One region of the Arcicella lustrica genome, then DNA from elsewhere that is predicted to be linked to it. Evidence: riboswitches for the same ligand, from Rfam matches in the RefSeq annotation. Region 1 holds a riboswitch; the other holds the start of a gene.
What was found. Region 1 has a riboswitch for cobalamin ahead of VB798_RS06970 (TonB-dependent receptor plug domain-containing protein). Riboswitches for the same ligand answer to the same signal wherever they lie in the genome.
Positions count from the first base shown of each region.

Region 1 (5,455 bases):
TGTACCATTATTATCACTGAAATTACCTCTGTTCATTACAAACACACCAGCATCATAAGGTTGAGCAGGTACTACTACTTCTGTTTCTGAATTACAAGCGTTTAACGACAAGAATAAAGAAGTTGCTACCAATGAGCGAACGATAATAGAATTAAATTGCATTGTTTTATTATTGATTAAAATATGAAAACGATTTGGGGTTTTGGATGTGGGATTTCGGATTTCAGCTTTTTTAGTTATTGAAAATGAAAAAAGATGAACTTGAAACCCGAAAACCATATCCAAAATTCAAATTCCAAAAGCTGAAATCCGATGACCGAAGCCTACCCTCCGACGACCGAAAGCTGAATTCCGAAACCCGAAACCCAAAACCACAAATCCAAAATCTAAATACTCATAATCCAGCCCAAAGAGAAACCTCTTCCCGGCATGGCATTCTTTTTTACACTTGGATACACCGTATCCGTCAGGTTATTTATTTGAAAAATTAGGTTTGATTGAATGTTACCCAATTGGATTTTACCCGAAATGGTTGAATTCAAAATAAAGTAAGATGGAAAAGGTCGTCCAGAATGGTCGAAAGTGATAAAGCGTTCAGAATTATACAATCCTTGAATATTTAAATTCCAATTCCCTTTGCCAATATATGCTGTACCCGAAACCGAATGGCGTGGTACGTAAATCATTTGTTTGCCGATAAAATCTTCTGTATAAGCCGCATAAACTTTTTGTTGAGAAGTGTTCGTAAGGGCATAAGTACCCGTAAAACCAGCTATTTTATCAGTTTTGGTATATTTTACATTTCCCGAAACTTCAAAACCTTTTGCCAATACTTGTTGGAGATTTTCTACCCGATACCCTTTATCTGGATTCCAGTACGTCCAGTCGTTAACCAAATTATGATAGAGATTAATACCCAAAGAAGTATTTATATTTTCAGAAAGAACCTGTTTCCAATTGATTCCCATTTCTTTGTTGAAACCACTTTCTGGACGAATGTCTGGATTACCCATAACTTTCCAGTAGCGTTCGTTCAAAGTGGGTAAACGGTAACTTCTGGCAACATTGGCTGTAGCTTTAATTTCATGCTTTTTCGTTGAAAGTACTGCATATTCAATACCCAATGAAGGCGTAAAAGGAGCTTTATAACGGCTTGAAAAAGCCTGACGAAGATTCAGCGAAATAATTAATTTTTCTGCAAGTTGCTGTCTGACTAAAGCAAAAATATCCTGACGATTTTCAGTAATTGCGCCACCGCCATAGCCATCTACTTTTGCCACATAATGCACAAATTCTCCACCGATTCTGATAGAAGTATTACCAAAACCATCAAAGGATTTAAAAGAAAATTCGTGTTCTGCACGACTAATGTAGCGGTCGGTTTCAGAATGACTTGGATTAGCAAAATCGCCCGTTCCATAATCAACAATATCTCTGACAAAAGCTGCTTTTACATTTGTATTTCCGAACTGATAGGAAGAAAGAAAACGATAAGCTTTGGTTTGTGTAATTTCTCTGGAGGCAATTACATCTGGCTGAATACTTAATTTATTGTCAGTCAGCCAAATATTCAAAGAAAGTACATTGTTGTTTTTTTGTTTCAAGTACAAATCTTGAATAAAACCTTTTTGGGCAGTTTCAGTAGGTTCAATCGGGTAAGTTCTTCCTTTGCTGTCGGTTCTTTCGGTTACCGAAAAATGATTATTGTATTTACTTCCGTAAAGTAAAGTTTTGCCAGAAAATTGTAAACCGTTTTTGTAAGACTTTACAAAACGTAAACCTGTTTGTAGATTATAATTATCAAAACTTCCGTACTGTCCGCCAAGCGTAAAGTTCATTCCTTGTCTTTTCCATTGTGGAACAGAATTGAGTAAAATACTTCCACCCACTGCATCAGAACCCACGCAGGAAGCCGAAGAACCATATTGAATCGCCATTTGGTCGAAACCTAACAATGGAACAGTTGAAAAATCGGTTTGTCCCGCCATTGGATTATTAATGTTCAATCCATTCCACATTACTGCCGTGTGCATGGCAGAAGTTCCTCTGAAAGAAATACTTGTTAACTGACCAGTTCCATAACTTTTAAAAGCGATGGGAGATTGATATTGTAGAAAATCGGCTAAAGTTTGAAATTGAAAACGAGCTAAAGTAGCAGAATCTATTTTTTGTACTTTCAAGCCTGCCATAAAATGTTCAGTAGCAAAACCTCTTACTTTTACTTCGTCGATTTGTTTGTTGGCAATTTCCTGGGCGTGGCTTCGCAAGGATATAAAAATACCCATGACTAAAAGTATTGGCTGAAAACGTAAGAAATACGTAAAAACAGCAGACATAACGTTGATAGTTAAGCCTTGACCTGCGGAATGAAACCGAAAATATTGACCAAGAAAATTGAAAGAAAAAATCGAACGCTCAATGATGCTTATCCTCCGTAAGCAAGCAATTAAGAATGATTTAATGGCAGGTCTCCTGACTTGTTTCTCATGTACCCAAACCTTCCCAGAATATTTGGTGAATTTGTGAATTGTGATTTAGTGATTAATAAGCCAATTAAATATTAGGATTATTTTTGAATTTCTTCATTCACTCAATCATTTATTCACTCAATCACCACTAAACCAGTGGCTATTGAAGAATGGCAATGATGGTATTGAAACTTACAGTTGCGGGGACAGTACAGGCATTCAACCTGATTCCCTATTAAGCTTTAAACTTGTATTGATACAAGCCTAATGCACCATAAACTGATGCAAAGGTAGCAGAATTTTTATGTTATTTTGAAGAAAGAATTTTAAAAGCTTGATTTATAGGCTTTTTTGTTGTGATTATTAGCTTATAAATCAAGTAATTAGGAACGTTTACTCTTCCATTAATTTTTTGAGGTCATCCATTTTAATTGGCTTAACCAAATAATTACTTACAATTTCATAAGATTTTGCTCTTTTAATATCCTCAGGGTCGATAGAGCTGGTGACGATAAAAATCGTCACAGCATTTTCAATAGGAATTTGGATAAATTCATCTAAAAATTGCCATCCGTCCCAAATAGGCATATTCAGGTCGAGGAAAATCAAATCAGGGAGTTTTTCGCCTGATATGATAATTGTTTTAAGGCTATCATAAGCTTCTTTGCCATTTTTGAAAACCAGAACACCATTGCAAAAATTAGCTAATTGCATCAATCTTTTAGTGCCAAAAACAAAGATAGGGTCATCATCAATGATGCAAGCGATGTCAATTTTTTTCATATTTAAGATATATGCTGAATGTTGTTCCTTTATCTACTTCACTACTTACTTCTACTTTTCCACCCATTGCCTCAATTTGATTTTTGGTAATGAATAAACCAACACCTCTGGCATCTTTATGGTAATGAAATGTTTTGTACAAACCAAAAAGTTTGGTGCCATGTCGTTTCAAATCAATACCCAAACCGTTGTCTTCTATTTTCAGAATAAGGTAATCTTTTTCTATAACAGTTGATAGTTTGATGTAGCTATCTCTTTCATCTGAAGAGTACTTGATAGCATTTGTCAGAAAGTTAAGCATAATACTATCTAAATAGGCGGGAATGGCTAGTACTTTTTCATCTGTATTGATATTGTTTTCAATCGCCACTTTTGATTCACGGGCAAGAGCCGATACATTTTGAATAGCATTTTGGATTGCGTTATACAAACTTACTCCTTTTAAATTATCAATAACGGCTGTATTCATCAATACTACTTCATTCAAATGAGCAATGGTTTCGCCAAGATTTTTGGAAGCAGATTTTAATAAATTTAAGTATTCATTTTCGGATAATTCAGGATTTTCTTCAAGAAGTATATCCATCATCATTGAGATATTTCCAGAGTGAGACCTCAAATTATGTGAAACAATATGAGCAAAGTTTTTTAGTCTTTCATTTTGGTCTTTTGTAACATCTAAAAGTGCTTTTATCTCTTGCTCCGCATTTTTTTGCTGAGTAATATCAATAATTTGTGAGATAAAATATAAAGGCTGATTAGACTGATTTCTTACTAAAGATGCTGCCAAAATGATATGAACGATATGCCCTTTTTTATGGATGTATCGTTTTTCCATCTGATAATGTGACCTTTTTCCATCAATCAATTCTTGAACTAAGTCAAGGTCAGCTTTTAAATCATCTGGATGAGTAATTTCTTGGAAAGTAAGTTGATAGAGTTCTTCTTCAGAATATCCAATAATTTGACAAAGCGTTTGATTAATTTTTAGCCATTTTCCGTCAATATCAAGCAAAGCCATACCAATTGCCGCATTTTCGAAATTACCTCTAAAAGCTTCTTCACTAATCTGAAGTTTTTCTAGCGCTTTTTTTCTTTCAGTAATATCGTGCATCGCTACAACAGCACCGAATAATTCACCATTAGGTCCTTTGAGTTGAGCACCCGAAATAGATACAATATGACTTGGGCCATCGTTAGGAGCAATAATTATCTCAACATTATGAATATTTCCTGCTTGTAAAGTCCGAATCAGCGGTATTTCTTCAGTACTTAGTTTTGTTGTACCATCTAAACGATAAAGCCCATAATAATTAGGAAATTCTTCCGGAGTAATATTAGCGATAGGTAAGCCATGCCATTGTTTAGTGGTATTGTTAAACAAAGTAAGGTTGCCGTGCTGGTCGCAAGCTACAATACCAATATCAATACTTTCAAGAATGGTTTCTAATAAAGTATGGTTTTCCAGAAGGCTTTGTTCAATTTTTTTGCGTTCGGTAATGTCGTCTGTGTACATAATAATGCCACCAATTTTGTCATTATCTTCACTGTACCAAGGTTTCACTTCCCATTTCAACCATTGTACGGAACCATCTTTTCTAACAAATTTATCTTCATCTCGTTTGATAGATTTTCCTTGTAAGCATTCTTGGTGTATTTTTTTCCATTCATCGCCTATTTCTGGAAAAATCTCGTAGTGTGATTTTCCGATTAAATCAATACCTTCTAAATGATAATCCGTTCGCCATTTTTCTGATATAGCCAAGTACTTTACATCAGTATCAAACATTGCAATAGCGGTAGGAGTATGTTCAATAAATACCGTATTACGTTCAATTTTTTTCTTTTGTTCGCTAATGTCAGAATGTGTTCCGTACATCATCAAAGGTTTTCCTTCGTTTGTCCAGCTCACCACTTTTCCTCTATCAATCACCCATACCCAATGACCAGCTTTATGTTTCATTCGGCATTCGCATTGGTAATATTCGGTTTTCTTTTCAAAACAAGCTTGAATTCTTTGATTAGATATTTTTAAATCATCTGGATGTACCAATTTCAACCAAGTATCTATGCTGATTGGTGCTAATTCATCTAAAGTATAACCCACTATTTCTGCCCAACGCTCATTAAAAAAGGTTTCGCCAGTTTGTACATTCCATTCCCAAGTACCAGCATTAGTACCTTTTATAACGCTTTGAAGCTTT
Region 1 is NZ_JAYGIM010000005.1:55,299-60,753, reverse strand. It holds gene VB798_RS06975 (DUF5074 domain-containing protein) at 1-162, opposite strand, end outside; gene VB798_RS06970 (TonB-dependent receptor plug domain-containing protein) at 387-2,336, opposite strand; cobalamin riboswitch at 2,446-2,760, opposite strand; gene VB798_RS06965 (response regulator) at 2,862-3,251, opposite strand; gene VB798_RS06960 (PAS domain S-box protein) at 3,238-5,455, opposite strand, start outside.

Region 2 (5,455 bases), on a different contig from region 1:
CATCAATCTTGATGCAATTGAAATCAAACCGATTACTAATCAAGCTGACTTCGAGCGAGCTTCTGCTTTAATTGATGCTTTGATTGATGCTGATTTAATAGAAGATGAAGCAACAAGAAATAAAGCTTTAGATATTTTAGATGCAATATCGGTTTTAGCATTAGATTATGAGAAAAAGCATTTTCCAATTGAAAAACTTGATCCGATTGAATCAATTAAACAAAGAATTGAGATGCTAAATCTTTCTCAAAAAGAAGTAGCAAAGTATTTTGGAGGCGAGAATCGAGTTTCAGAAGTACTAAATAGAAAAAGACCACTTACGCTGAAAATGGTAAAAAATCTTTATCATGGTTTAGGGATTCCTGCTGAAGTACTTTTAGCCTAGAAACAAAATAAGGCGAGATGAAATCTCGCCTTATGGTTTTTAACAAACACCCTCTTTTACTTTTTCTCTTAAAAGCGTAGTTGCTTTAATCATATTTTTCAAAGCCAATTCTGTTTCTGCCCAACGGCGAGTTTTCAAACCGCAATCTGGATTTACCCATAGATTTCTGGCTGGAATATTCACTAAAGCTTTCTCTAACAAAGCCAACATTTCTTCGGTTTCGGGTACTCTTGGCGAGTGAATATCATACACGCCTGGTCCGATTTCATTTGGATATTTGAAATCAACAAAAGCATCCAACAATTCCATTTGAGAGCGTGAAGTTTCAATCGTAATCACGTCGGCATCCATGTCAGCAATGTGTTTGATGATGTCATTAAATTCAGAATAACACATGTGCGTATGAATTTGCGTTTCGTCTTTCACGCCCGATGCACTTAAACGGAAAGCTTCAACTGCCCATTGCAAGTAATTTTCCCAATCGGCACGACGTAATGGCAAACCTTCACGAATAGCAGGTTCGTCAATTTGAATCACTTTGATTCCCGCTTTTTCTAAATCTAATACTTCATCACGAATAGCCATTGCAATTTGGAAAGCCGTGGTTTTACGAGCTTGATCGTCTCTTACAAATGACCATTGCAAAATCGTAATTGGTCCAGTAAGCATTCCTTTCATCAGTTTTTGCGTTTTCGATTGTGCAAATTCTGACCAACGAACCGTCATCGCCACAGGGCGTTCTACATCACCATAAATAATGGGAGGTTTCACACAACGGCTACCATAACTTTGTACCCAACCGTTCTGAGAAAATACATAGCCAGATAATTGTTCGCCGAAATACTCTACCATGTCATTACGCTCAAATTCGCCGTGTACCAAAACGTCCAAGCCAATTTCTTCTTGCCAATGAATAGATTTTTCAATTTCTATCGCAATTTGTGCATCGTACTCTTTCTGAGAAATTACTCCTTTTTTAAGGTTTGCTCTCAATAGACGTACATCATCCGTTTGCGGAAACGAACCAATGGTTGTAGTCGGGAAAAGTGGAAGTTTTAAGGTTTCCAATTGTAAAGCTTGACGAACACTAAACGGACTTGGACGATGTGAATCCTTTTCTGTCAAAGCCGCTACTCTTGCTTTTACTTGTGGTTTATGAATCAGATTTGAATTTTTTCTACTTTGAATCGCCTGCTGATTTTCAGCCAATTGTTGAGCAAATAATGGAGCAGATGCTGGTTCAGAAAGCTTTTTTAGCACATTTACTTCATTCAATTTTTGTTTGGCAAAAGCCATCCAATTTTTGATTTCTGGTGTAAGTACTTGCTCGTTTTGTTCTAAATCCAAATCGCAAGGAGAGTGTAATAATGAACACGAAGGCGCAATCATTACTCTTTTTTGTCCTAAAGTATCAATTGCTTTTTGGATGAATTTCAAGGACTTAGCATAATCGTTCTTCCAAATGTTTCTACCATCGACAACACCAAGCGATAAGATTTTTTCGGTTTGGGCAAAATCTGTTTGCTCAAAAATATCATCCAATTGCGAAGGACAACGTACCAAATCAAGGTGTAAAGCATCAATATCTAAAGTAGTTGCCACATAGATATTTTCGCCTGTGCATTCAAAATAAGTAGCGACCAAAATATTTAAGTTTGGTACTGCCTTTTTGATTTTTTGATAAGCTTGTTGGAATGCAATTTGCTCGTTTTCTGTCAAATCCAAGGTCAAACAAGGTTCATCTAATTGAATCCATTTTGCTCCACGAGCTGCCAATTCTTGTAAAATATCAATGTAAATCGGCAATAGTTTGTCTAATAAATCAATGCGATGAAAACCAGCTTCCTTTTCTTTTCCCAATAAAAGGAATGAAACTGGACCAATCAAAACAGGTTTTGTAACAATTCCTATTTGTTTGGCATCTTCAAAGTCAATAATAATTTTATCAGAATATCTTTTAAAGTGTTGATTTTTAGTGAATTCAGGAACGATATAATGATAATTTGTATCAAACCATTTGGTCATTTCCATCGCTTTGATGTCGAGCCCGTCACGTTGTACGCCCCTTGCCATTGCAAAGTAAATGTCTAATTCACGGTTGGTTTGTCCGTCCACCAAAGCATGATAACGTTCTGGAATAGCTCCGACCAACATGGCTGTATCCGAAATGTGGTCATAGAGTGAAAAATCATTCGAAGGAATCAAATCAATGCCAGCTTCTTGTTGAAGTTGCCAGTTTTGTCTTTTGATTTGGCGACCAATCCAAAGTAATTCATCTTTGGTACTTTTACCAGCCCAAAATTGCTCAGAAGCACGTTTTAATTCTCTTTTGCTACCGATACGTGGGTAACCCAAATTGTGTGTAAACATAGTAATTGTTGTTTTAAGGTTCGTAATCATCGGGCTTCGATGATTTTTTGGTGTGTTTTTGCGATACACCGAATGAAACTTGAAAACACCACACCGCCATGCGTAAAGCATAAGCACACGCTGGTTCACTGCTGAAACAGTTAATATTCGACAAGTATTTGTAAAAAATCAATGCGTGAACTAAGCCCTAATCGTGAGGGGATAGTCATTGAGAAGGTAGGCAAGTCTCCTGACTTATAACATTTTCTTCATCCTTCTCATTCTTAGAAAAGAACAATGGACAATACTGAAGAAAATTCGTTTCTGAACGAAACCGTTACTTACAGTAGCACGTCTGTTCGTGATTTACACACGATTCCTTTTTAATTTCTAGCAAAAAGCAATTCACTTTTTCTTAAAACCAACCTTCTGATTGACGGGTGTTTACTGTTACGAAGCAAAGGTATTAATGAACAATTGATTGTAGATATATTAACCTTAAATATTTTAAAATATAGATGTTTTAACTAATTAATATATTTATTTAGGATAATACAATAGATATTTATGAAAATAAATGATAATTTATCTTTTTGTATTTTTAAATAACAAGCATTGTTTTTCAAAAATGAATTCAATGATAAATTAAGGCTATGTTATGAAAAAATCATGTTTTGATAACACAGGCTTTACTTTCCAGAAATCTTGCATGAATAACTTGCGCCCTCAATTAAAAACCTAATCCTTATTTTTCTTTTTTGTTTACAATTTAATTATATTGTGATAAAATAAGAATATTCCAATTTACAACACAACAACAATGAACAAAAAACCTTTTTTTAAGACTCAATCGAAGCTTATCCTTGGAGTCTTAGTTGGGGCAACAGTTGGCGTTTCTGCTAATCCAACTTTTGCCAGTAATGTTACTCTTCTCTCAACAAATAAAATAAATGCTTATGAACAAACAGTACTTAACAAAGCAGTAAAAGAAATTACTGTAAAAGGAAGAGTAATTGATGCGAAAACCAAAGAGCCATTGGCGGGTTGTAACATTCTAGTAAAAGATAGCAAACGTGGTATAAATGCCGATGCCAACGGAAATTTTAGTATTACGGCAGATGAAAAAGCGACTTTGGTATTTTCATTCATTGGTTATGAAAAACAAGAAATTGCGATTGCAGGAAAAAGTACGATAGAAGTAGCGCTTGTATCAAGTGCTTCAGATTTAGAGCAAGTTGTAGTAGTTGGTTACGGAAGTTCAACGAAAAAAGATATTACAGGTTCAGTAAAATCATTGAAACCTGCTGAATTCAACCAAGGGATTATCAACTCGCCAGAACAACTTTTACAAGGTAAAGTATCGGGTGTAAATGTTACTTCAGCAAGTGGAGAACCAGGTGGCGTTCAGAATATTAGCGTACGTGGACCGGGTGGAGTAAGAACAGGAAGTACGCCACTTTTTGTGGTTGACGGCTTGGCTTTGGATAATTCAAGTAGTGGTGGAGCAACGAATCCACTTAACTTTTTGAATCCACAAGATATTGAATCAATTGATGTATTGAAAGATGCTTCGGCAACAGCCATTTATGGTTCAAGAGGTGCGAATGGAGTAATTTTAATCACGACTAAAAAAGGGAAAACAGGTTTTTCTTCTTTCAATTATTCTACAAGTTATGGTTTTTCAACAATGGCGAGAGCTTTACCTGTTTTCTCGGCTGATGAATATCGTAAACAAGTACCAGCTTTAGGAGGCGTTTTGGAAGATTTGAAGGCTTCGACTGATTGGCAGAAAGAAATTTCAAGAACAGCACTTACTAAAAATCATAATATTTCATTGGGTGGTGGTGCTGAAAAATTGACCTATTATGCTTCTTTCGGAATTCAAAACCAAGAAGGTATTCTGAAAAACAACCAATTAGACCGTTACACGGGTCGTATTAACGTAACCCAAAAATTATTGGAAGACCGTGTGACTGTCGATGTGAATTTGAATGCAACGAATACGTATAATGAACGACCGCCAATTACAGGGATTATCGGAGCAGCGATTTCTACAAACCCTACTTATCCTGCTTATGACGATAAAGGACAACCGTACTCGTATGTAAATGGTGTAAATCCATTGACGACGATGAAATTGGAAAAAGATGCTACTTCTATTACTCGTATCATCGGAAACATTTCTCCTTCTATCAAAATCATTGATGGTTTAGTCTATAAATTGAATTTCGGGATTGATAATTCAAGCTCTACTCGTGATTTACAATCGTTGGCAAATGCTGTGCCTTTGCAAGATGGTCGTTTAGAAACAATCAATATTACAAATACTAACCGCTTGATTGAAAACTATTTGACTTATACAAAAGCAATCAAAGAACATAGTTTTTCTGCTTTAGTGGGACATTCGTATCAGAAATTCATGTTCCGTGGACGTTCTTACAGCATCAACAAATTCCCGATTTCTGATATTGAACCAATTTATAATCCTGGTTTAGGACAAGAACTTACTTTGGCAAACAATAAGCCAACAGGCTATGCTACAAACGATGAATTACAATCGTTTTTCTCAAGAGTAAATTATCAGTTCAATGACAAGTATTTATTAACAGCAACTTTAAGGGTTGATGGTTCATCAAAGTTTGGAGCAAACAATAAATATGGCGTTTTCCCTTCTTTCTCGGCAGGTTGGAGAATCTCTGAAGAAGAATTCTTAAAAGGGTC
Region 2 is NZ_JAYGIM010000020.1:36,194-41,648, reverse strand. It holds gene VB798_RS22315 (helix-turn-helix domain-containing protein) at 1-385, shown strand, start outside; gene metE (5-methyltetrahydropteroyltriglutamate--homocysteine S-methyltransferase) at 425-2,755, opposite strand; cobalamin riboswitch at 2,958-3,175, opposite strand; gene VB798_RS22305 (SusC/RagA family TonB-linked outer membrane protein) at 3,555-5,455, shown strand, end outside.
Region 2: another riboswitch for cobalamin. It lies ahead of metE (5-methyltetrahydropteroyltriglutamate--homocysteine S-methyltransferase); the one in region 1 lies ahead of VB798_RS06970 (TonB-dependent receptor plug domain-containing protein).